DNA from 2 places in the Streptomyces sp. A5-4 genome. Region 2 is predicted to be linked to the other one. Evidence: riboswitches for the same ligand, from Rfam matches in the RefSeq annotation. Region 2 holds a riboswitch; the other holds the start of a gene.

Region 1 (11,940 bases), 5.3 Mb from region 2:
GTCGTCGGACTCATGAGGCCATGTGTAGTCCACCCGGCGCGTCTTGTGCAACAAGTTGCATAAGGAGATCGGTGTTAGTTGGGCGACACCCGCCCCGCGCGTCCGGGCCCGGGGCCCGGCCCGAGGGCCGGGCCGTCGCGTCCAGGCCCGAGGGCCGGGCCGTCGCGTCTATGCCCGGGTCCAGGCCCGTCGCGTCCGGGTCCGAGGGCCGGGCCGTCGCGTCTATGCCCGAGGCCCGGCCCCGGCGGCCCCCGGCTCGTTGGGGGTCTAGGCCCGGCCCCGGCGCCCCCGGCCCGTATACATCGGCCATCGGCGCACTGGCGGCCTCGTAGGCTTTGCCCGTGCCGGTACGTACCGGCTTCCCCCGCGCACGACAGGTCGCTCCCCTTGTCCTCCTTCGCACTGCCTCGTCCGGCCTGGCTCTCGCCCAAGGTCTTCCGCACCGAGGTGCTGGCCGGTCTGGTCGTCGCGCTCGCGCTCATCCCCGAGGCCATCGCGTTCTCGGTGATCGCCGGTGTCGATCCGAGGATCGGCCTGTTCGCCTCGTTCACCATGGCCGTCACCATCGCCTTCGTCGGCGGGCGGCCCGCGATGGTCTCCGCCGCGACGGGCGCCGTCGCCCTGGTCATCGGCCCCCTCAACCGCGAGTACGGCCTGGGGTATCTGATCGCCTGCGTGATCCTCGCGGGCGTCTTCCAGATCGCCCTCGGCGCGCTGGGGGTCGCCAAGCTGATGCGGTTCGTGCCGCGCTCGGTGATGGTCGGCTTCGTCAACGCGCTCGCCATCCTGGTCTTCATGGCGCAGGTGCCCGAGCTCACCGACGTGCCGTGGCCGGTCTATCCGCTTGTCGTGTCGGGTCTCGCGCTCATGGTGCTCTTCCCGAGGATCACCCGCGCGGTGCCGGCGCCGCTGGTCTCCATCGTCATCCTCACCGTGATCACGGTGGCCGCGGGCATCGCCGTACCGACGGTGGGCGACCGCGGGGCGCTGCCGACGGCGCTGCCGCTCCCGGGCCTGCCCGATGTGCCGTTCACCTGGGCGACCCTGCAGATCATCGCTCCGTACGCGCTGGCGATGGCGCTGGTGGGCCTGATGGAGTCGCTGCTGACGGCGAAGCTGGTCGACGACATCACCGAAACCCACTCCAGCAAGACCCGCGAATCCATCGGCCAGGGCATCGCCAATATCGTCACGGGCTTCCTCGGCGGGATGGGCGGCTGCGCGGTGATCGGCCAGACGATGATCAACGTCAAGACGTCGGGCGCCCGCACCCGCCTGTCGACGTTTCTCGCGGGCGTCTTCCTGATGGTCCTGTGCATAGTCTTCGGCCCGGTCGTCTCCGACATCCCGATGGCCGCCCTGGTCGCGGTGATGATCGTGGTCTCCGCCGCCGCCTTCGACTGGCACTCCATCGCGCCCGCGACCCTGCGGCGGATGCCGGTGGGGGAGACGACGGTCATGGTCGTCACCGTCGCCTGCGTGGTGGTGACCCACAACCTCGCCGTCGGGGTCGTCGTCGGCTCCATCACCGCCATGGTCATCTTCGCCAGGCGCGTCGCCCACCTGGTCAATGTCACCGCGGCCACCGACGCCGACGGCGGCCGAACCGTCTACACCGTCACCGGTGAGCTGTTCTTCGCCTCGTCCAACGACCTGGTCGAGCAGTTCGACTACCAGGAGAGTCCGGAGCTGATCGTCATCGACCTGACCGCGGCCCACATCTGGGACGCGTCCTCGGTGGCGGCCCTGGACGCCATTTCGACGAAGTACGAGCGACGGGGGAAGACCGTCGGGATCGTCGGCCTGAACGGACGCAGCGCGCAGATGCACGACAAGCTCAGCGGCGAGCTCACGCCGTAACGACCCCGCAGGGCGTCGGGAGCCGGCACGCCGATCCACCAAGGACGACGGAACAGCCCTTGGGCGCCGCTACACGGCGGAGTAGACCGCGTCGACCAGCGCCATCTTGCGCGGGTCGTCGGCGATGTGCGGACCCATCCGATTCATGACGTACCCCAGGCTGAGGTCCGCCTCGGGGTCGGCCAGGCCGCAGGAGCCGCCGAACCCGTCGTGGCCGACGGCCCGGGGGTTGGGGCCGTACGAGCCGTTCGTCCCGCTCAGCCACACGCCGAGCGCCGTCTCCGTGTCGTGCTGGAAGCCCGCGCCGAGCACCAGGTCCCGGCAGCGGCCCTGGCCCTCGCGGACCCGCTCGGCGGCCTGCGGGGACAGCACCCGGTGGGTGCCCGCCCGGCCCTGCCGCGCGAAGATCCCGTACAGCGCGGCGACCGCACGGGCCGTGCCGTGGCCGTTGGCGGCCGGGATCTGTGCGGCCCGCCACTCGGGGGTATTGGCCTCGGCGGCCCCGGCGACGGGGTTGAGCAGGGCCGCGAGCGCGACCGGGGGCAGCTGGTCGAAGGCCGCGGCCTGCTCGCTGCCGCGTGCGGCCCGCGCATGCACCAGCTCGGCGGCCCGCCCGGCCTCCTTCTCGGGCAGCCCGATCGCGAAGTCGATGCCGAGCGGCCCGGTGATCTCCTGGTGGAGGAAGTCCCTGGGCAGTTGCCCGGTGATCCGGCGGACCACCTCGCCGACCAGGAAGCCGAAGGTGAGCGCGTGATACCCGGACCGGGTGCCGGGCTCCCACCACGGCTCGGTCGCCGCCAGCCGCGCGCAGGTCAGGTCCCAGTCGTACAGCTCGGCGACGGTGTGCGGCTCCCGCAGACCGGCCAGCCCCGCCCGGTGCGACAGCAGCTGCCGTACGAGAACGGCCTCCTTGCCCGCCGCCGCGAAATCCGGCCAGTACGCGGCGACCGGCGCGTCCAGGTCGAGCAGCCCCCGGTCGGCCAGCAGATGCGCGCACAGCGCGGTGACGCCCTTGGTCGTCGACCACACGTTCACCAGGGTGTCCTGCTCCCAGGGGCGGCTGCGCGCCGCGTCGGCCCAGCCGCCCCACAGGTCGACCACGGTCTCTCCGCCGACCAGCACGGTGACGGCGGCGCCCAGCTCGCCGCGCTCCCGGAAGTTCTCCTCGAAGGCGGCACGCACGCCGGCGAAGCGGTCGTCGCACTGGCCATGGACGGTTGGCACGGGCTGAGTCATGGGTCCCCTCCGGACGGCACTCGATGGCCAGGACCGTACCGACTGGTCGGACTGGCGGGAAGAGGGCGGCGGGAAGACGGTGGCGGGAGCGAGTGGGGGAGAGCCAGGGAACGGAGAATGCCCGCACCGAGGAAATCGGCGCGGGCATTCACTCGAAGCCGTACGACTGACGGCTCCACCTCATGCTGATTCAGGTCAGATGTTGACGCCGAAGTCCGTCGCGATGCCGCGCAGGCCCGAGGCGTAGCCCTGGCCGACGGCGCGGAACTTCCACTCCGCGCCGTTGCGGTAGAGCTCGCCGAAGACCATGGCGGTCTCCGTCGACGCGTCCTCGGAGAGGTCGTAGCGGGCGAGCTCCTTGCTGTCCGCCTGGTTGATCACGCGAATGAACGCGTTGCGAACCTGGCCGAAGCTCTGACCGCGGCTCTCACCCTCGTGGATGGAGACGGGGAAGACGATCTTGTCGACCTCGGCGGGAACCGTCGAGAGGCCCACCTTGATCTGCTCGTCGTCGCCCTCGCCCTCACCGGTGGTGTTGTCACCGGTGTGCTCCACGGAGCCGTCGGGGCTCTTGAGGTTGTTGAAGAAGACGAAGTGCTGGTCCGAGACGACCTTGCCGCTGGCGTCCACCAGCAGGGCGCTGGCATCGAGGTCGAAGTCGGTCCCGGTCGTGCTGCGTACGTCCCAGCCCAGGCCTACCGTGACGGCGGTCAGGCCGGGGGCCTCCTTCGAGAGCGAGACGTTGCCGCCCTTGGAGAGACTGACACCCATGAAGATCCCTGCTCAATCCGGCGCGGGCCACGCCCCTTGACGATCTCTTTGCCCAACCCGCCAACGGATGCGGAGCCCGGTCAGTTCCCGAAAGTTCCTCGTAGTCCTCCGAATGGCCGCGAAGTCATTCCGGGGCGATGGTGAGGGCCATCTCCGGCCGGTCCCACATCACCGCGGGCGGCCGTGCGAGCACGGTTCCGGTCCGCTCGGCGCCCACTCCGAGGTAGAACCCCTCGGCGGGCGGATGCGCGACGACACGCACCTCGTCGACCCCGGCGGCCCGCGCCTCGCCACGCAGATGCGCGACCAGCCGCCGGCCGATGCCGCGGCCCTGGGCGGCGTCGGAGACGAACATCAGGTCGAGCTCGGGCGGATCGATCGGGTCGAGGACGAGGGCGTAGAACCCGAGCACCCGCTCGACGGAACCGTCCGGCCCACCGGCCGCCCCGCACCCGCCGGAATCCGGCGGCGAACCGGCGTCCGGGGCAAAGCCGCCCGCGACCGCCACGAAGACCCGATGGGCCTCGATGTAGTCGGGCCCCACCCGGTATCCGGCGATCATCGGGGCGTACGGGCCCTCGTAGGCGCGGGAGGCCCGCACGATCCGGGTGAGCCGCTTCGCGTCCCGCGCGACGGCCCGCCGGATCCGTACGGCCCCGGGGCCGGTCCCGGGGCTCCGGCTCAGCACTCGATGACGTTGACCGCGAGACCGCCGCGCGCCGTCTCCTTGTACTTGACCTTCATGTCGGCGCCGGTCTCCTTCATGGTCTTGATGACCTTGTCCAGGGACACCTTGTGCTGGCCGTCGCCGCGCATTGCCATCTTCGCCGCCGTGACGGCCTTGACCGCGGCCATGCCGTTGCGTTCGATGCACGGGATCTGCACGAGGCCGCCGACCGGGTCGCAGGTCAGGCCGAGGTTGTGCTCCATGCCGATCTCGGCCGCGTTCTCGACCTGTTCGGGGGTGCCGCCGAGCACCTCGGCCAGGGCGCCCGCGGCCATTGAGCAGGCGGAGCCGACCTCGCCCTGGCAGCCGACCTCGGCGCCGGAGATGGAGGCGTTCTCCTTGAAGAGCATGCCGATCGCGCCGGCGGAGAGCATGAAGCGGACGATGCCCTCCTCGTCGGCGCCGGGCACGAAGTTCATGTAGTAATGCAGGACGGCGGGGATGATGCCGGCGGCGCCGTTGGTGGGGGCGGTGACGACCCGGCCGCCCGCCGCGTTCTCCTCGTTGACCGCCATCGCGTAGAGGGTGATCCACTCCATGGCGTGGGCCAGCGGGTCACCCTCGGCGCGCAGCTGGCGGGCCGAGTTCGCGGCGCGGCGGCGGACCTTGAGGCCGCCGGGGAGGATGCCCTCGCGCGACATGCCGCGTGAGACGCAGGCCTGCATGACGCCCCAGATCTCCAGGAGCCCCTCGCGGATCTCGGTCTCGGTGCGCCAGGACAGTTCGTTCTCCAGCATCAGCGCGGAGATGGAGAGTCCCGTCTCGCGGGAGAGGCGCAGCAGCTCGTCGCCCGTTCGGAAGGGGTACTTGAGCACTGTGTCGTCAGGGATGATGCGGTCCTCGCCCACCGCGTCCTCGTCGACGACGAAGCCGCCGCCCACCGAGTAGTAGGTCTTCTCCAGGAGGGGGCTGCCCGCGGCGTCGTATGCGAAGAGGGTCATGCCGTTGGCGTGGTAGGGCAGGGAACGCCGCCGGTGCAGGATCAGCTGGGTCGACTCGTTGAAGTCGATCTCGTGGTCCGTGCCGATCTCGGTGAACAGCAGCCGCAGCCGGCCGCTCTTCCTGATCCGCTCGACATCCGCGTCGGCGGCCTCCACATCGACGGACTTGGGCGAGTGGCCCTCAAGACCGAGCAGCACGGCCTTGGGCGTGCCGTGCCCGTGGCCGGTCGCGCCGAGCGAGCCGAAGAGCTCGCACCGTACGGACGCGGTCTGGGCGAGGATGCCGTCCTTCTTCAGCCGGCCCACGAACATCCGGGCGGCGCGCATGGGGCCCACGGTGTGGGAGCTGGACGGGCCTATGCCGATCGAGAACAGGTCGAAGACCGAGAGGGCCACGGGAGAACTCCTAGCTGATTGGTAGACGCCGTTGTCTGCCGGGTGGTGCGGGTGGGGGGCACGAGACGGGGCACCGCTCCCACTGTCCAGTGTGCGCGGTGCCCCGATGTTCAGTTGTGGTGCTACTGGGCTGTTCGGTACGTAACTACTTCAGACCAGGGTAGAGCGGGTGCTTGTCCGCCAGCGCGGTGACCCGGGCCGCCAGCCCGTCGCGGTCGTAGGTCGGCTTCAGCGCGGCGGCGATGATGTCCGCCACCTCGGTGAAGTCCTCGGTGGTGAAGCCGCGGGTGGCCAGCGCCGGGGTGCCGATCCGCAGACCCGAGGTGACCATCGGGGGCCGCGGGTCGTTCGGGACGGCGTTGCGGTTGACCGTGATGCCGACCTCGTGGAGGCGGTCCTCGGCCTCCTGGCCGTTCAGCTCGGAGTTGCGCAGGTCGACGAGGACCAGGTGGACGTCCGTGCCACCGGACAGCACGGAGACGCCGTGCTCGGTGACGTCGGACTGCACCAGGCGCTCGGCCAGGATGCGGGCGCCGTCCAGGGTGCGCTGCTGGCGCTCCTTGAAGTCCTCGGTTGCCGCGATCTTGAAGGAGACGGCCTTGGCCGCGATGACGTGCTCCAGGGGGCCACCCTGCTGTCCCGGGAAGACCGCCGAGTTGATCTTCTTGGCGAGCTCCTGTGTGGACAGGATCACACCACCGCGCGGACCGCCGAGGGTCTTGTGCGTGGTGGTGGTGGTGACGTGGGCGTGCGGCACCGGGTTGGGGTGCAGCCCTGCGGCGACCAGCCCGGCGAAGTGCGCCATGTCGACCATCAGGTACGCGCCGACCTCGTCCGCGATGCGGCGGAAGGCGGCGAAGTCCAGCTGACGCGGGTACGCCGACCAGCCGGCCACGATGAGCTTGGGCTGGGACTCCTTGGCGAGGCGCTGGACCTCGTCCATGTCGACCTCGCCGGTGGCGTCGTCGACGTGGTACGCGACCACGTTGTAGAGCTTGCCGGAGAAATTGATCTTCATGCCGTGGGTCAGGTGCCCGCCATGGGCGAGGTTCAGGCCCATGATCGTGTCGCCCGGCTTGAGCAGCGCGAACATCGCGGCGGCGTTGGCCTGGGCGCCCGAGTGCGGCTGCACGTTCGCGTGCTCGGCGCCGAAGAGCGCCTTGACGCGGTCGATCGCGATCTGCTCGATCACATCGACGTGCTCGCAGCCGCCGTAGTAGCGGCGGCCGGGGTAGCCCTCGGCGTACTTGTTGGTGAGGACGGAGCCCTGGGCCTCCATGACGGCCACCGGAGCGAAGTTCTCCGAGGCGATCATTTCGAGGGTGGACTGCTGGCGGAGCAGCTCGGCGTCGACGGCGGCGGCGACGTCCGGGTCGAGCTCATGCAGGGGAGTGTCGAGAACAGTCATCACGGTCCCGTTCGAGTCGTCGGGGCTTCGGGCTTCGGTCTTAGTTGCCGGAGAGGGCGGTGTACTCGTCGGCGGTGAGCAGGTCGTCCGGCTCCTGCGTGACGCGCACCTTGAACAGCCAGCCGCCCTCGAACGGGGCGGAGTTCACCAGCGACGGGTCGTCGACGACATCCTGGTTGAACTCGGTGACCTCACCGGTCACCGGCGCGTACAGGTCGCTGACCGACTTGGTCGACTCCAGCTCACCGCAGGTCTCCCCCGCGGTCACCGCGTCGCCGACCTCGGGGAGCTGGGCATAGACGACGTCACCGAGCGCGTTGGCCGCGAACTCGGTGATGCCGATCGTCGCGACGCCGTCCTCGGCGGTCGCGAGCCACTCGTGCTCCTTGCTGTACCGCAGCTGCTGGGGGTTGCTCATGACCTGAATTCTCCTGTACGCGGGGGAGTGCTGAGGAACGGTGGTCTTGCTGGGTGAGACGCGCGTCTTGGACCGGCGGTCTACTTCTGGCGCTTGTAGAACGGCAGCGCGACGACCTCGTAGGGCTCGTGCGCGCCGCGGATGTCCACACCGACCCCGGGCGTGCCGGGCGCGGCGTGCGCCGGATCGACGTACGCGATGGCGATCGGCCTGCCCAGCGTCGGGGACGGGGCGCCCGAGGTGACCTCGCCGATGACCTTGCCGTCCGCGACGACCTGGTACCCGGCGCGCGGCACCCGGCGGCCCTCGGCGATCAGGCCGACGAGCTTGCGCGGCGGTGCGGTCTCGGCCCGCTCGGCGGCGGCCTCAAGAGCGGCGCGGCCGACGAAGTCGCCCTCCTTCTCGAACTTCACGACCCGGCCCAGACCCGCGTCGAACGGCGTCAGCGCGGTGGTCAGCTCGTGCCCGTACAGCGGCATGCCCGCTTCCAGCCGCAGCGTGTCGCGGCAGGACAGGCCGCAGGGGACGAGGCCGACGGGGGCGCCGGCCTCGGTCAGCGCCAGCCACAGCTCCTCGGCGTGCCGCGGATCGACGAACAGCTCGAAGCCGTCCTCGCCGGTGTAACCGGTGCGCGCGATGAGCGCCGGGACGCCCGCGACGGTGCCGGGCAGGCCCGCGTAGTACTTCAGCCCGTCCAGATCGGCGTCGGTCAGGGACTTCAGGACGCCGGGGGACTCCGGGCCCTGAACGGCGATCAGCGCGTACGCGTCACGGTCGTCACGTACGTCGGCCTCGAAGCCGGCGGCGCGGGCGGTCAGGGCGTCGAGCACCACCTGGGCGTTTCCCGCGTTGGCGACGACCATGTACTCGGTGTCGGCCAGCCGGTAGACGATCAGGTCGTCCAGGATCCCGCCGTCCTCCTGGCAGATCATGGTGTAGCGGGCGCGGCCGAGGCCGACCGTGCCGATGTTGCCGACCAGCGCGTGGTTCAGCAGGGCGGCGGCCTGCGGGCCTGTGACGGTGATCTCGCCCATGTGGGAGAGGTCGAAGAGACCGGCGTACGTGCGTACGGCGAGGTGCTCGTCGCGCTCACTGCCGTACCGCAGCGGCATGTCCCAGCCCGCGAAGTCGGTCATGGTCGCGCCCAGCGAGCGATGCAGCGCGTCGAGGGCGGTGAGACGGGGGACATTGCTCATGTGTGGGGCTCCCAGGGCATGACAGGCGAGGACACATCCTCCCCATCTGTCATCGGAACCTGAGAGGTTCACCACGACCGCACGTAAGTGTGGTCATGACTTGCACCTTGGGTGGAGCCGCCACGAAGGCGGCTCGCTTTTCAGATCTGCCTCGCCCGCGCGGTTCGGGGCCTGAGAGATTCAAGGGAGGAACTTGCTCCTTCGGCGTCCTGAGCGGCACCAGACGAACTGGGTGCTCCGGACTCTCCCGCGCGGATTCAAGCGGCCGTTATGGAGTTGGCGGGCACATCATTGCACGCATCGCGGGGAAGCGGGTCGGGCGGGCCGAAGCGGACCTCACCCGGCCGCATCCGCAAATGGCTTGTGGCGCATTACCTTTTCTTTACACTTCTTGGGCAAGGGTGGGGGACCCGACATGGGGGAGTGCGATGACGGTGCAGCAGCCTGGTGCGTATTACGCGACGAGCGCGGGGGTCGCGCGCGACGTGGTGCCCGCACAGCAGGCCGCGCCGGCCGGGGAGACGGCCCGTCGGCCCGTGTTCACCGTCCGTGATCTGCGCGGGCGTGCCGGCCGCAGCCCAGGGAGCCTGGTCTTCGCGGCGGGGGACGTGGTGGTCGTCTCCGGACTGCCGGGCAGCGGCAAAAGCACCCTGATCCGGCGCGCGGCGGCTGCCCGCCGCATCGACTCGCAGGATGTGCGCGAGCGATGGGAGCGCCGGATGCCGCGCCTCCTGCCGTACGCGCTCTACCGCCCCCTCGTCCGCGTCGCGCACTACGCCGGTCTGCGGCGCGCCCTGCGCTCCGGCGAGAGCGTCGTCGTGCACGACTGCGGCACGCTCGCATGGGTGCGGGGCTGGCTGTCGCGCGACGCCCGGCGCAGAGGCGCGGCGCTGCACCTGTTACTGCTCGACGTCACGCCCGAGGTGGCGCGGGCCGGGCAGCAGGAGCGTGGCCGTGGTGTCTCGGGTTACGCCTTCGCGCGCCACCGCCGGGCCGTGGCGCGGCTGGTGCGCGACGCGGAGGGCGGCACGCTGCCGGCCGGGTGCGCCTCGGCCGTACTGCTCGACCGGGCGGCGGCGACCGCGCTGACGGCCATCGACTTCGCGTAGTTGGTCCGAGCGGCGGTCGGGCCTCTCCGAACGGCGGCCCGACTCCGGCGACCGGACGGCGCGACCGGACAGCGCGACGGGACCCGGGCCGCATCGGGCACGCGGACCGGGTCCCGCCGTCGCACGGGCGCCCGTGGTCGCTAGACCGCGGGAAGAGCCGGTACGCCCGGCGCCGGCAGCGTCGGCACCGCCGGCACCGCCGGCAGCGGCACCGGCAGGGGCAGGGGCAGCTTCGTCAGCAGACCCAGGATCAGCGGGATCACCGCGGTGACCGTCCCGGTGACCGCGGCCAGGATCTTGGCCGGGTCGCCTGCCGTGACAGCCGCCACCAACTCGGTCACCTTCGCCTGGAGCGCCTTCAGCGCGTCGGCGACCGGGTCGGCCGCCGCGGCGCGGTCGGCCGACGAGCCACCCAGCCCCGGAACGGCCGGCACGCCGGGTGCGGCCGGGGCCGCGGGCGCCGCCCCGGTGATCGCTTTGGTCACCTTCTCCGCGAGCTCCTTGACCTTGGCCGGGTCGGGCTTCGCGGCGAGAGCCTCCTTGAGGAGGTCGCCGAGGGGGCCCACGAGACCCAGCTTGGACAGTACGTCCGCCTGCGCCAGCAGCGCCGCCGGGTCCGGTGCGGCGTTGCTCGCCACGGTGGACTCGGCGGATCGGTCCTGCACGGCTGCCGCGGCGGACGGACCGGCGAAGCCTATGGTGACGGCGCCACAGAGAGCGGAGGTGATCAGGAAGGTGGCAGGCCGGTTGAGTGCCATGCGAGAAATCCTTTTCGCTGTGGGGGGTGCGGTGTTCACGTCCGAGGACGCGTTGGTGCCACCCTCCGAGCGCCCGGCACACTCCGCAACTGGATGGCTACCAAACGTGTCAGACGGTTGGTGAGGGATGGCGTGCCGACCCGGCGGGCTAGGGTTCTCGCGCAGAAACGAGCACGGCCGCAACGAGCGCGGCCGTCGTGAGCACGGCTGTCGGCAGGGGTGGAGATGGAATTTCCGGCGCAGGCGCATCCGCATCCGCACGGGGGCGGCGGATGGCCCGGCAATGAACTCGAAGAGGTGCTCGCCGCCTCGATGGGCAATCCCGCGGCGGGCGCCCGGCTCGTCGAAGTGCTGGGCCGCAGTCAGGTTTGGGTGCCACTGCCGGCGGGCGGCGGCCCGCAGAGCCGTGACCTCGACCTGCCCACGATGGACATCGGCGGCGCCCCCTACGTCCCCGTCTTCAGCTCCGAGCAGCAGCTCAGGCAGTCCGCCGGGCCCCACATGGCCTTCACCGTCGCGCCCGCCCGCGAGTTCGCCCGCGGCCTCCCGCCGCAGCTCGGCATCGTGGTGAACCCGGACGGCGCGGTCGGCATGCCGCTGCCGCCGCCCGCCGTCGCCGAGCTCTGCCGGGCCGGCCGCTCCCCGCTGGACGGGCCGGCGAGCGGCGGTCGGGTCCGCCTCTTCGAGCCGGACTGGCAGCAGGAGCCGGTCGACTTCCTGGCCGCCGCGGCGGGCGAGTTCGAGGAGAGCGGCGTGGTGGTCACCGCCCGCCGCGCGCTCGCCAGCATCGAGGGCGACTCGCCGACGCTCTTCATCGGCGTACAGCTCTCCTCGTGGGAGGGCGCCGACCGCAACGCCCCGATGGACGCGCTGGGCCGGGCGCTCGGCCGGGTTCAGCTGCCCTGGGCGGTCAACCTCGTCCTGCTGGACGTCGCACAGGACCCGGTCGGCGACTGGATGCTGGAGAAGGTGCGGCCCTTCTACGTGCGCGAGCACCGGCAGGAGCACTGACGGCCTCGGGGGCAGTGGCGCGCGGGCTTCCGGCGCCCCCGAGGTTGCGGGCGTGCCCTGCCCGCGCGTCCGCCTCCTGCGTCAAGTCGGTGTCAGGACGGCCGTTTAA
Region 2 (11,940 bases):
CGCAGCGACTGGAGGACGAGAAGCAGCAGTTGGACGATCAGCGCACCGAGCTGGAAACCAGTTCGGACCAGGCGGAAGAGGCGCGTAAGCAGACGCTGGAGAAGGAGCGCCAGCTCGGTGTCCTGGCCGGCACAGTGGCGGCGCAAGGGCCCGGGATCAAGCTGACCATCAGCGACCCGACTTCCGCGGTCGAGGCTGACATGCTGCTCGACGCGATCCAGGAGCTGCGGGCGGCGGGCGCGGAGGCGATCGAGATCAATGACGTCCGCGTGGTCGCCAACACCTACTTCTCCGACGGGGACGGCGGCATCCGGGTGGACAAGCAGAAGATCGGCGCGCCCTACCGCTTCGAAGTGATCGGCAAGCCGCAGGATCTGGAGCCCGCGCTGAATATCCCGGGTGGTGTTGTGCAGACTCTGGAGAAGGAGCAGGCCACCGTCACGGTGACCAGGGCCGAGAAGGTCGTCGTGGATGCCTTGCGACCGGCGAAGCGGCCTGACTACGCTCGGTCGTCATCGCAGTGAGACGGGGGTGCATGGGGGCCGTGGGACACGGGCATGAGGTTGCGGGGGGTCGGCGCATCGAAGGCTCGGTGCGTGGTGGAAACTGTTTGGCGGATACGGACGTTGTGAAGATGTCCGAGTCGGCAGGTGTGTTCATTCAGGGTTCGTCCTGCCCCACGGGCGGGTCTGTTTCGGTCAAGGGGAATCGCCCGTGAAGTTGTTTGCGAAGTTGTTCGGCAAGAGCACACGCGAGGACGGCGCCGCCCGGCATCGTGCCCCGCGCCATGGAGATGCCGAGGAGCAGAGCGGGGAACGCCCGCTGTTCCGTGACGAGGTCGCTGGTCCGGGTGGTGACATCTCGGGTGGACAGGGCGCGTCGTCTGTTGACCCTGCCGGTCCCGGCCGCATAGGTTTCGGGGAATCGTCAGCCTCAAGTACTGGTGGAGGGTTTACCTCCGACCCCTATGCAACCAACGCCTCTGCGGGGCAGCCGCGGCAGGAGGAACCGTCCATGTCGGCCTTGCCGGTTTGTACGAGGTGTGGGCACCGCAATGCCGAGGCCAGCCGCTTCTGCTCCAACTGCGGAGCGCCGCTGCGTGCCGGGGCGTCGCCCGAGCGCCCGTCGGAGACCACGTCGACCATCTCCATCTCCGGGCTCGAGGCGTACGAGGCGGAGGCGACGGGACAGACCGCTGCCCCCTCGCTGTCGCCGGAGGCGCAGGCGGCCGTCGACGCCCTGCCGCTCGGTGCCGCGCTGCTGGTGGTGCGCCGCGGTCCGAATTCGGGCAGCCGCTTCCTCCTGGACGGTGAGCTGACCACCGCCGGGCGCCACCCGCAGAGCGACATCTTCCTCGACGACGTGACTGTCTCGCGTCGGCATGTGGAGTTCCGCCGCGGTGCGGACGGCGGGTTCACCGTCTCTGACGTCGGCAGCCTGAACGGCACGTACGTCAACCGTGAGCGGATCGACGCGCTCCTCCTGTCCAACGGTGACGAGGTGCAGATCGGTAAGTACCGGCTGGTGTTCTACGCGAGCCAGCGGGCCATGTGACGCCTACGGGAAGACCCATGCTGCGAACAGCGTCAGGCGGTGCCGGAAGCGGCACCGCCACCGCGGATGACCGCCTGGTGAGTATCGGCACGGTGCTCAGCCTGCTGCGTGAGGAGTTCCCCGAGGTCACGGTCTCCAAGATTCGCTTCCTGGAGACCGAGGGACTGGTCGAGCCGCAGCGCACGGCGTCCGGCTACCGGAAATTCAGCCCCGAGGACGTCGAGCGGCTCGCTCAGGTGCTGCGGATGCAGCGGGACCATTACCTGCCGCTGAAGGTCATCCGTGAGCACCTGGACGCACTGGAGCGCGGTGAGCAGGTCCAGCTGCCTGCCTCCGTCGGCCCGTGCGACGCGTTCAACGGTTCACCGGCCGACATCGGTGGCCCGACCGCGGTCCGGATCGGTCGGCGCGAGCTCCTCGCGGCGGCGGAGGCCGGCGAGGACGAGCTCGACGCGTGGGAGTCGTACGGCCTGATCTCGCCGATGGCGGGTGGCGGTTACGACGCGCAGGCCGTCACGGTCGCCAGGCTCGTCGCGGATCTGGGGCGTTTCGGCCTGGAGCCGCGGCATCTGCGAGCCGTGAAAGCCGCCGCGGATCGCGAGGCCGGCCTGATCGAGCAGGTGGTCGCTCCCCTGCGTCGGCACCCGAACCCGCAGACCAGGGCACATGCGGAGGAGACCGCGAAGGAGCTCGCGGAGGTGTCCGTCCGGCTCCACGCCGCGCTCATTCAGACGGCCCTCGGGGTGCGGCTGGACTGAGCTTGGAGGAGCCCGACTACCCAAACCTGCCAGGCACGTCCTAGGGTTGCTGTGTGAACGAGCTCGACGTCGTAGGTGTCCGGGTGGAAATGCCCTCCAACCAGCCGATCGTGCTCCTGCGTGAAGTGGGAGGCGACCGGTACCTTCCCATCTGGATCGGGCCGGGAGAAGCGACCGCGATCGCTTTTGCCCAGCAGGGGATGGCCCCTGCCAGGCCGCTGACCCATGACCTCTTCAAGGACGTACTCGAAGCGGTCGGCCAGGAGCTCACGGAAGTGCGCATTACCGACCTGCGGGAAGGGGTCTTCTACGCCGAGCTGGTCTTCGCCAGCGGAGTCGAGGTGAGTGCGAGGCCCTCGGACGCCATAGCGCTGGCGTTGCGCACCGGAACGCCGATCTACGGAAGTGACGGTGTCCTCGATGACGCCGGGATCGCGATCCCGGACGAGCAGGAGGACGAAGTGGAGAAGTTCCGCGAGTTCCTCGACCAGATCTCCCCCGAGGACTTCGGGACCAACAGCCAGTGACCTTCGCGTCGGGACATTCGAGGAGCCGTTCCCGAAAGAGGCACCCGGGAAACCACTCTTAGGGTGATTATCACTCGGCGCGGCGAGCGCGGCGATCGTTGACGCACCCCAAGCGACTGCCTACCGTCGACAAGGGCAGGTCAAGGACGGAGGTCGGCGTGAGAAGCAGCGGCGACGGTACGGTGGCGGGCGGGCCGTATCCGCTTTACGGCAATGCGGTAGAACCCACCGCGAGGCAGCAGGCCGTAGCGTCGGCCACGGGTGAGGCAGCACCGACCGAGAGCGTCGGATACCGGGGGCCGACCGCGTGTGCGGCTGCGGGGATCACGTACCGGCAGCTCGACTACTGGGCCCGCACCGGGCTGGTCGAGCCGAGCGTCAGACCCGCCTACGGGTCGGGCACACAGCGTCTGTACAGCTTCCGGGACGTCGTGGTCCTCAAGATCGTGAAGCGATTCCTGGACACCGGTGTCGCGCTGCAGAACATCCGGACGGCGGTGCAGCACCTTCGGGCCCGCGGGTTCAAGGATCTCGACCGGATGACGCTGATGAGCGACGGCGCGACGGTGCACGAGTGCTCCTCGCCCGATGAGGTCGTCGAGCTTCTCCAGGGCGGCCAGGGAGTGTTCGGGATCGCTGTGGGCGTGGTGTGGCGGGACGTGGAGAGCGCCCTGTCCCAGCTGCACGGCGAGCGGGTCGACACCGGCGAGACCCTCGTCGGGAGCAACCCCGCCGACGAGCTCGCGCGACGCCGCAACAAGGCTGTCTGACCACCTCTTCGCGCTGCCGGCGGCCGATTGTCAGTGCCGTACGGCAGCATCGGTGATGTGAGACCCGTACCGACCATCCTGCATCTGGACATGGATGCCTTCTACGCCGCCGCGGAGCAGGCGTCGAAGCCGAGCCTGCGCGGAAAGCCGGTGGTCGTCGGGGGGATCGGGACGCGGGGGGTCGTCGCCACCGCGTCGTACGAGGCGAGACGATTCGGGGTGCACTCGGCGATGCCGGTCGCGCAGGCCCGGCGCCTGTGCCCGAACGCCGCGTATCTCAATCCGCGTTTCGCCCTGTACCGGGCGGTGAGCGACCAGGTCATGGAGCTGCTCGGGCGGCTGTCGCCGCTGGTGGAGCCGCTGAGCCTGGACGAGGCCTTCGTGGACCTGGAGGCGGGTGGCGTGGCCGACGACGCCGCCTCCGCCCGGACGGCCGGAGAGCGCTTGCGAACGGACATCAAGGCCGTCACCGGGCTCACCGGGTCGGTGGGGCTCGCGGGCTCCAAAATGCTGGCGAAGATCGCCTCGGAGCAGGCGAAGCCCGACGGGCTGGTGCTCATAGAGCCGGGCACCGAGCGGGAGCTGCTGGCGCCGATGCCGGTGCGGATTCTGCCCGGGGTCGGGCCGGCCACCGGGGAGCATCTGCGGCGTGCCGGGATGACGACGGTCGTGGACCTGGCCGGGGCGGGCGAGGACGAGCTCGTACGGCTGCTGGGGAAGGCGCACGGGGCCTCGCTTTTCCGGATGGCCTCCGGGTACGACGACCGGCCCGTCGTCCCCGAGCGGGACGCGAAGTCCGTGTCCGTCGAGGACACCTTCGAGGTGGACCTGCACGATCGGGTCAGGATCAGGGCCGAGGTGGGGCGGCTGGCCGACCGGTGCGTGGTGCGACTGCGGGCGGCCGGTCGGTCGGGCCGGACAGTTGTGCTGAAGGTGCGGCGGTACGACTTCTCGACTCTGACGCGCTCCGAGACCCTGCGCGGTCCCACCGACGATCCCGCCGTGGTGCGGGAGGCCGCGGGGCGGCTGCTGGAGTCGGTGGACACCACGGGTGGGGTGCGGCTGCTCGGCGTAGGGGTCACCGGGCTCGCGGACTACACCCAGGAGGATCTCTTCGCCCAGGTGGCGACGGAGCGGGCGGAGACCGAGAGGGCGGAGACGCAGAAGGCGGCGACAGAGAAGGCAGCGACGGAGGAGGCGGCGGGTGAGGAGGCGGGGGCCGAGGAAGGAAAGACGGGGGAGGGGGAGCCGTACGGGGGCAGAGCGGCGGTGGAGCGGGCGCCGGAGCCGCCGCCGGAGCGGCGGTGGCACGCGGGACACGATGTGCGCCATGCCGAGCATGGAGCGGGCTGGGTGCAGGGCAGTGGTCTCGGGCGGGTCACGGTGCGCTTCGAGGAGCCGACCTCCAGGCCCGGGTGGGTACGGACCTTCAAGGTGGACGATCCGGACCTGGAGCCCTCCGAGCCGCTCCCGTTGGTGCGGGCGGCGCAGGAGCAGGCGGAGCCGGGGGATTCGGCGGGCCGAGAGGATCAGGTGGTGTCCTCGCCCGCCAGCCGGCCGAAGTCGCCGTCGGGCGCGGGCGGCGAGATTTCTAGCCCGTAGTGGTGGTAGAGCTGCAGTTCCTGTTCCGGGGAGAGGTGGCGGCCCACGCCGAAGTCAGGGGCGTCCTTGATGAGTGCCCGCTCGAAGGGGACGCGCAGCGAATCTTCCACGACCTCGCTCGGCTCCAGGGGCACGAAGGCGTCGCGGCTGAAGAGCCCGGTGCGTACGGCCGCCCACTCGGGGACTCCCGTGGCGTCGTCGAGGTACACCTCGTCCACCGTTCCGATCTTGGTGCCATTGCGGTCGTACGCCTTGCGGCCGATCAGGCTGCGCGGATCGATGTCGGTCTGCACGGTCCCTCCAACTGATCGCAACTGCTCCGTAAACACTACGAAAGTGCACATTGGGGACTACGGCCACTTGAGGGATGGGCGACGGGGCTCGCTGGTAGGCTGGCTGACGGCTGCTGACCCCGTGCGGGAGAGTCCTCCGGCGAACGTGAACGTGCCGGAGGCGCCGAAGGAGCAAATCCTCCCCGGAATCTCTCAGGCCCCCGTACCGCATGGACGAGGTCACTCTGGAAAGCAGGGTGGGAGTCGCACGGGCATGTCTCTGCACAGAGCACCGCCCGGACGGAGCCTTCCCTCACCGACGGTGAAAGTCGGAGCGTGTTTTTCGCGCCCCGGTGAAGCTCTCAGGTTGAGATGACAGAGGGGGAGGCCGTCCGGGGTACCCGCAATGGTGCCCCTCGCAGGTCGCGTCAGACCAGGAGGCCTTCCGCAGATGACCGCTAACCGCATTCCGCTCTCACAGCTCGAGCGTGGCATCCCCTTCGAGCAGCGCCACATCGGCCCCGATGCCGCAGCGCAGGCCAAGATGCTCGCCCAGGTCGGCTACGGCTCCCTCGACGAGCTGACCGCGGCCGCGGTGCCGGATGTCATCAAGAGCACCGAGGCGCTGGCCCTGCCGGACGCGCGCACCGAGGCCGAGGTACAGGCCGAGCTGCGCACGCTCGCGGACCGCAACCAGGTGCTCGCCCCGATGATCGGGCTCGGCTACTACGGCACCTTCACCCCGCCGGTGATCCTGCGCAACGTGCTGGAGAGCCCCTCCTGGTACACGGCGTACACGCCCTATCAGCCGGAGATCTCGCAGGGCCGGCTGGAGGCGCTGCTCAACTTCCAGACGATGGTTGCCGAGCTGACCGGGCTGCCCACCTCCGGCGCCTCGCTGCTCGACGAGGGCACCGCCGCCGCCGAGGCGATGGCACTCTCCCGCCGGGTCGGCAAGGTCAAGAAGGGCGTCTACCTGATCGACTCGGACGCCTTCCCGCAGACCGTCGCGGTGATCCAGACCCGCGCCGAGCCGACCGGTGTCGAGGTCGTCGTCGCCGATCTGCGCGACGGGATCCCGGCCGAGGTCGCCGAGCGCGGCGTCTTCGGTGTGCTGCTGCAGTACCCGGGCGCCTCCGGCGTCGTACGCGACATCAAGCCCGTCGTCGAGCAGGCGCACGAGCTCGGTGCGATCGTCACCGTCGCCGCCGACCTGCTGGCCCTAACGCTCCTCACCTCGCCCGGCGAGCTGGGCGCGGACATCGCGGTGGGCACCACCCAGCGCTTCGGTGTACCGATGGGCTTCGGCGGCCCGCACGCCGGCTTCATGGCCGTACGCGAGAAGTTCGCCCGCAGCCTGCCCGGCCGGCTCGTCGGTGTGTCCGTCGACGCCGACGGCAACAAGGCCTACCGGCTGGCGCTGCAGACGCGTGAGCAGCACATCCGCCGGGAGAAGGCCACCAGCAACATCTGCACCGCGCAGGTGCTGCTCGCGGTGATGGCCGGGATGTACGCCGTCTACCACGGCCCGGACGGGCTGCGCTCCATCGCCGGCCGCACGCACCGGTACGCCGTGCTGCTCGCCGAGGGCCTGCGGACGGGCGGCGTGGAGATCGTGCACGGCTCGTACTTCGACACTCTCACCGCGCGCGTCCCCGGCAAGGCCGCCGAGATCCTCGCCGCGGCGCGTGAGGGCGGGGTCAACCTGCGCCTGGTCGACGCCGACACCCTCTCCATCGCCTGCGACGAGACGACGGCCCGCGCCGAGATCGCCGCGGTCTGGTCGGCCTTCGGTGTCGAGGGCGACCTGGAGGCGCTGGACGTGTCGACGGCCGAGACGCTGCCCGCGGAGCTGCTGCGCACCGACGACTACCTGGCCCACCCGGTCTTCCACCAGCACCGCTCCGAGACCGCGATGCTGCGCTACCTGCGCAAGCTCGCCGACCGGGACTACGCGCTCGACCGCGGCATGATCCCGCTCGGCTCCTGCACCATGAAGCTGAACGCGACCACGGAGATGGAGCCGGTCACCTGGCCCGAGTTCGGGCAGATCCACCCCTTCGCACCGGTCGAGCAGGCACAGGGCTACCTGACGCTCATCCGTGAGCTGGAGGAACGTCTCGCCGAGGTCACCGGGTACGACGCGGTGTCCATCCAGCCCAACGCCGGATCGCAGGGTGAGCTCGCCGGCCTGCTCGCCGTACGCGCCTACCACCGGGCCAACGGGGACACGCAGCGCACGGTGTGTCTCATCCCGTCGTCCGCGCACGGCACCAACGCGGCGAGCGCGGTGATGGCCGGGATGAAGGTCGTCGTCGTCAAGACGCGCGACGACGGCGACGTCGACGTCGAGGACCTGCACACGAAGATCGAGCAGCACGGCAATGAGCTCGCGGTGCTCATGGTCACCTACCCGTCCACGCACGGTGTGTTCGAGGAGCACATCAGCGACATCTGCGCGGCCGTGCACGACGCGGGCGGCCAGGTGTATGTGGACGGCGCGAACCTCAACGCACTGGTGGGCCTCGCCAAGCCGGGCAAGTTCGGCTCGGACGTCTCCCATCTGAACCTGCACAAGACCTTCTGCATCCCGCACGGCGGCGGCGGCCCCGGTGTCGGTCCGGTCGGCGTGCGGGCGCACCTCGCGCCGTACCTGCCGAACCACCCGCTCCAGCCGACGGCCGGACCGCGGACGGGCGTCGGCCCGATCTCGGCCGCTCCGTGGGGCTCGGCCGGCATCCTGCCGATCTCCTGGGCGTACGTACGCCTCATGGGCGGCGAGGGCCTCAAGCGCGCGACGCAGGTCGCCGTGCTCGCGGCGAACTACATCGCCAAGCGGCTGGAGCCGCACTTCCCGGTCCTCTACGCCGGCCCAAACGGGCTGGTGGCGCACGAGTGCATCGTCGATCTGCGGCCGCTGTCGAAGTCGACGGGCGTGAGCGTCGACGACATCGCCAAGCGCCTCATCGACTATGGCTTCCACGCGCCGACGATGTCGTTCCCGGTGGCCGGCACGCTGATGATCGAGCCCACCGAGAGCGAGGACCTGTCGGAGATTGACCGGTTCTGCGATGCGCTGATCGCGATCCGTGGCGAGATCGAGAAGGTCGCTTCGGGCGAGTGGCCCGCGGACGACAACCCGCTGTGCAACGCGCCGCACACCGCGGCCGCGCTGGGCGGGGAGTGGGAGCACGCGTACAGCCGTGAAGAGGCGGTCTTCCCGGCCGGAGTCTCGGCCGCGGACAAGTACTGGCCGCCGGTGCGTCGTATCGACGGTGCGTACGGCGACCGCAACCTTGTCTGCTCGTGCCCGCCGCTGGACGAGTACGACAACTGACGTGCTCGCGGCCACTGGGCCGCAGAGGACGGGCGCGGACACGCGTCGGGGCCGGTTCGGAGGATTCTCCGGGCCGGCCCCTCGTTGTACTGCCCGGTGCTACGCGGCGGTCACCACGTCCAGCGGGCGGTGCGGAGCGATGATCTGCCCGTCCGGCAGCAGCTCACCGGTGTCCTCGAACAGGAGGACTCCGTTGCACAGCAGGCTCCAGCCCTGCTCAGGGTGGTGCGCCGTGAGATGGGCGGCCTCCCGATCGGCGGATTCGGCTGATGGGCAGGCTGGCTGGTGCTGACACATGGAAGGGTTCTTTCGCTGCGTTGTAGTGAGTGTCCTGTGGTTCGATGCGGTGTTCATAACCGCCCCCGTATCAATCGGTCCGTTCCCAGTGTTGCCCTACGGACGTCTTTCCGCAGGGATTTCACGGCAGCTCTCGTTACTGATTGATGACGCATCACTCGTGCGGACGGTTCAGCTCAACTGGGGTGTCTCTTTGGGTGGTTCGGGGGGGCCGGTACGGGCTACTCCTTTCGGGGCAGGACTGTGCCCCGTGACCAGTACCGGTCACGGGGCACGAAGAGGTCCGGCGCCGCGGTCAGGCGGGCTGGCCGAGGAGGGGCGCGGGGTTCAGCCGGTTGGTCAGTACGGTCAGCAGGTCGGCGACCGGGTGCGGATGGTGCGACGCGATGCCGGGCGGGGCCGGCGCGAGGGGCACCAGCACATCGGTCGGGAGAGGCATGTCGTCGGAGGCGTCCGCCTCCGGCTCACCATGCAGCCACAGATTGAGCATGTAGAGCTCGGGCACGGACAGGAGCCTTGGCTGGTAGCGGCCGTTCATGGTCTCGGCCTGGCGCAGGGCTCGCTCGCTGGACGCGATGTAGGGGCCCTCGCAGAAGTGCGAGAAGGCCCAGCCGTCGGGGGTGAGCATGGTGTCGGCGGCGGCCACCGTGCGGTCGCCGCTGCGGATGAGGAATCGCCAGCCCGTGAGCCGCGTGCGCGGCGGCCGGCCGGTCGGGACCATGCGGTCCAATACGTGCAGGGGCAGGGCGAGTTCGGGGCTCAGCGGACCCTGGGCGGAACGGAGGGCCGGGGTACGGGCCTCGCGTACTGCGGTGGGGGAACCGAGAGCCGCGAGGACACTGCGCAGAGCCGGCGCGGGAGCCGGGGGGACAAGCAGCGGCATGATGGTGGGTCGCCTCTCACTTGGGAGACACGGTGATGCGTGGGCAGTGCGGACGGCGCTGTCTGCGTGCGGGGCCAGAGGGGGTCGTGGATGGTGGCCGGACGCCAACTCTCTGCCTCGTTTGCGGAGTTTATACGACACGTGTTCACGTGGTGTTTCTGCTAGCCGCCCCGGGTATTACGGGCAAGGCTGTATTCGGCTCTTCTTCTGCGGAGAATCTCCCGTTTCTTCGGGAGCGCAGGGCTGTGGCCTCGAATTATCCCGCAAGAGCGGTAGGCCGAAAATCGTCGGCTTTTTTCACCAGCAGTCACGGGCCCGGAACTGCTTTCTGCCGCATGCCTAGCGAATGTGCCACTGGGAGCCTGCGTCGAGGGTACTCGCCGCGCGGCCGGCCGCGGGGCGTTATTGATCAGACTCTCTGGGCATCATCGATCGTGACGCGAGCGCCCCGTGCTGCGGGACGCCCACCCGAGGAAGGATGATTCGATGGGGGAGAAGGTGGTGGCCGGCGGGTTCGATCTGTCCGATCGGCAGAAGTACCGGCGCAAACTCCAGCTGTGCCTCCAAGGGCTCGATCAGCTGTTGGCCGAGAAGCGGTTCGACCGCCCGAAGAACCTCATGGGTGTCGAGATCGAGCTCAATCTCGCCGGGGCCGACGGCATGCCGAGGATGATGAACGCGGAGGTCCTGGAGCGGATCTCCAGCCATGATTTCCAGACCGAGCTCGGAATGTTCAATCTGGAAGTGAATATTGTTCCGCACCGGCTGGAGGGCCGGGTATTCGATCAGCTCTCGGAAGAACTGCGTACCGGTCTCGCGTATGCCCACCGAAAAGCGGTGGAGGTCGACGCGGGGATCGTGATGATCGGAATTCTGCCGACGCTCGGGCGTGCGGATCTGGTTTCGGCGAATCTCTCCGACGTGGACCGGTACGTCATGCTCAACGACCAGATCGTCGCGGCGCGCGGGGAGGACTTCGAGCTGGACATCGAGGGGGTGGAGCGCCTCACCTGTACCTCCGCGTCCATTACGCCCGAGGCGGCCTGCACGTCCGTGCAGTTGCATCTCCAGGTCACGCCGGCCCGCTTCGCGGAGGTGTGGAACGCCGCGCAGGCAGTGGCCGCCGTACAGATCGTCGTGGGTGCCAACTCGCCGTTCCTCTTCGGCCGTGAGCTGTGGCGCGAGTCCAGGCCGCCGCTGTTCCTGCAGGCCACCGATACCCGGCCGCCCGAGCTGCAGGCCCAGGGCGTGCGGCCCAGAACGTGGTTCGGCGAGAAGTGGATCGACTCGGCGTACGAACTCTTCGAGGAGAACCTGCGCTACTTCCCCGCCCTCCTGCCGATCTGCGACGAGGAGGACCCGCTGCTCGTGCTCGCCGATGGCGGGGTGCCCCGGCTCCAGGAACTGGTGCTGCACAACGGGACGGTGTACCGCTGGAACCGGCCCGTCTACGGGCTGGCAGACGGGGTGCCGCATCTGCGGGTGGAGAACAGGGTGCTGCCGGCCGGCCCCACGGTGACGGACGTGATCGCCAACGCCGCCTTCTACTACGGGCTGGTCCGGGCGCTGGCCGAGGACACGCGTCCCGTGTGGAAGAGGCTGCCCTTCGACGCGGCGGCCGAGAACTTCGACGTCGCGTGCCGCCAGGGCATCGACGCCGAGCTGACCTGGCCGAAGCCCGGCCGCGCGGCCGGCACGAGGAGGGTGTCGGGTGTCTCGCTCGTGCTCGACGAGCTGCTGCCGCTGGCCGCGGCCGGGCTCGACGCCTGGGGCGTCGAGCCCGCGGACCGCGACTTCTACCTGGGTGTCATCGAGCAGCGCTGCAAGCTGCGCGTCAACGGGGCCTCCTGGCAGGTGGACACCTTCCACCGCGCCCTGGACGCCGGGCTGGAGCGCGAGGCCGCGCTGTCCGCGACCACGCGCCGCTACAGCGAGCTGAT

Evidence for each region. Region 2 has a riboswitch for glycine ahead of gcvP (aminomethyl-transferring glycine dehydrogenase). Riboswitches for the same ligand answer to the same signal wherever they lie in the genome.
Region 1: it holds a riboswitch for glycine, as region 2 does, so the genes downstream of both, gcvT (glycine cleavage system aminomethyltransferase GcvT) here and gcvP (aminomethyl-transferring glycine dehydrogenase) in region 2, are expected to answer to the same signal.

Annotation. Positions count from the first base shown of each region.
Region 1 is NZ_CP178591.1:6,226,118-6,238,057, forward strand. Features, by position in the region: gene ACLLJJ_RS29270 (FAD-dependent oxidoreductase) at 1-14, opposite strand, end outside; gene ACLLJJ_RS29275 (SulP family inorganic anion transporter) at 388-1,860, shown strand; gene ACLLJJ_RS29280 (serine hydrolase domain-containing protein) at 1,930-3,096, opposite strand; gene ACLLJJ_RS29285 (TerD family protein) at 3,292-3,867, opposite strand; gene ACLLJJ_RS29290 (GNAT family N-acetyltransferase) at 3,992-4,555, opposite strand; gene ACLLJJ_RS29295 (L-serine ammonia-lyase) at 4,549-5,931, opposite strand; gene glyA (serine hydroxymethyltransferase) at 6,077-7,339, opposite strand; gene gcvH (glycine cleavage system protein GcvH) at 7,380-7,757, opposite strand; gene gcvT (glycine cleavage system aminomethyltransferase GcvT) at 7,838-8,953, opposite strand; glycine riboswitch at 8,990-9,103, opposite strand; glycine riboswitch at 9,104-9,213, opposite strand; gene ACLLJJ_RS29315 (AAA family ATPase) at 9,382-10,062, shown strand; gene ACLLJJ_RS29320 (hypothetical protein) at 10,203-10,820, opposite strand; gene ACLLJJ_RS29325 (enhanced serine sensitivity protein SseB) at 11,046-11,831, shown strand.
Region 2 is NZ_CP178591.1:940,309-952,248, reverse strand. Features, by position in the region: gene ACLLJJ_RS04360 (DUF881 domain-containing protein) at 1-524, shown strand, start outside; gene ACLLJJ_RS04355 (FHA domain-containing protein) at 607-1,554, shown strand; gene ftsR (transcriptional regulator FtsR) at 1,572-2,312, shown strand; gene ACLLJJ_RS04345 (bifunctional nuclease family protein) at 2,366-2,839, shown strand; gene ACLLJJ_RS04340 (MerR family transcriptional regulator) at 2,998-3,609, shown strand; gene ACLLJJ_RS04335 (DNA polymerase IV) at 3,667-5,211, shown strand; gene ACLLJJ_RS04330 (PRC-barrel domain-containing protein) at 5,139-5,504, opposite strand; glycine riboswitch at 5,619-5,722, shown strand; glycine riboswitch at 5,724-5,869, shown strand; gene gcvP (aminomethyl-transferring glycine dehydrogenase) at 5,935-8,820, shown strand; gene ACLLJJ_RS04320 (DUF5999 family protein) at 8,920-9,117, opposite strand; gene ACLLJJ_RS04315 (hypothetical protein) at 9,413-10,000, opposite strand; gene ACLLJJ_RS04310 (glutamate--cysteine ligase) at 10,487-11,940, shown strand, end outside.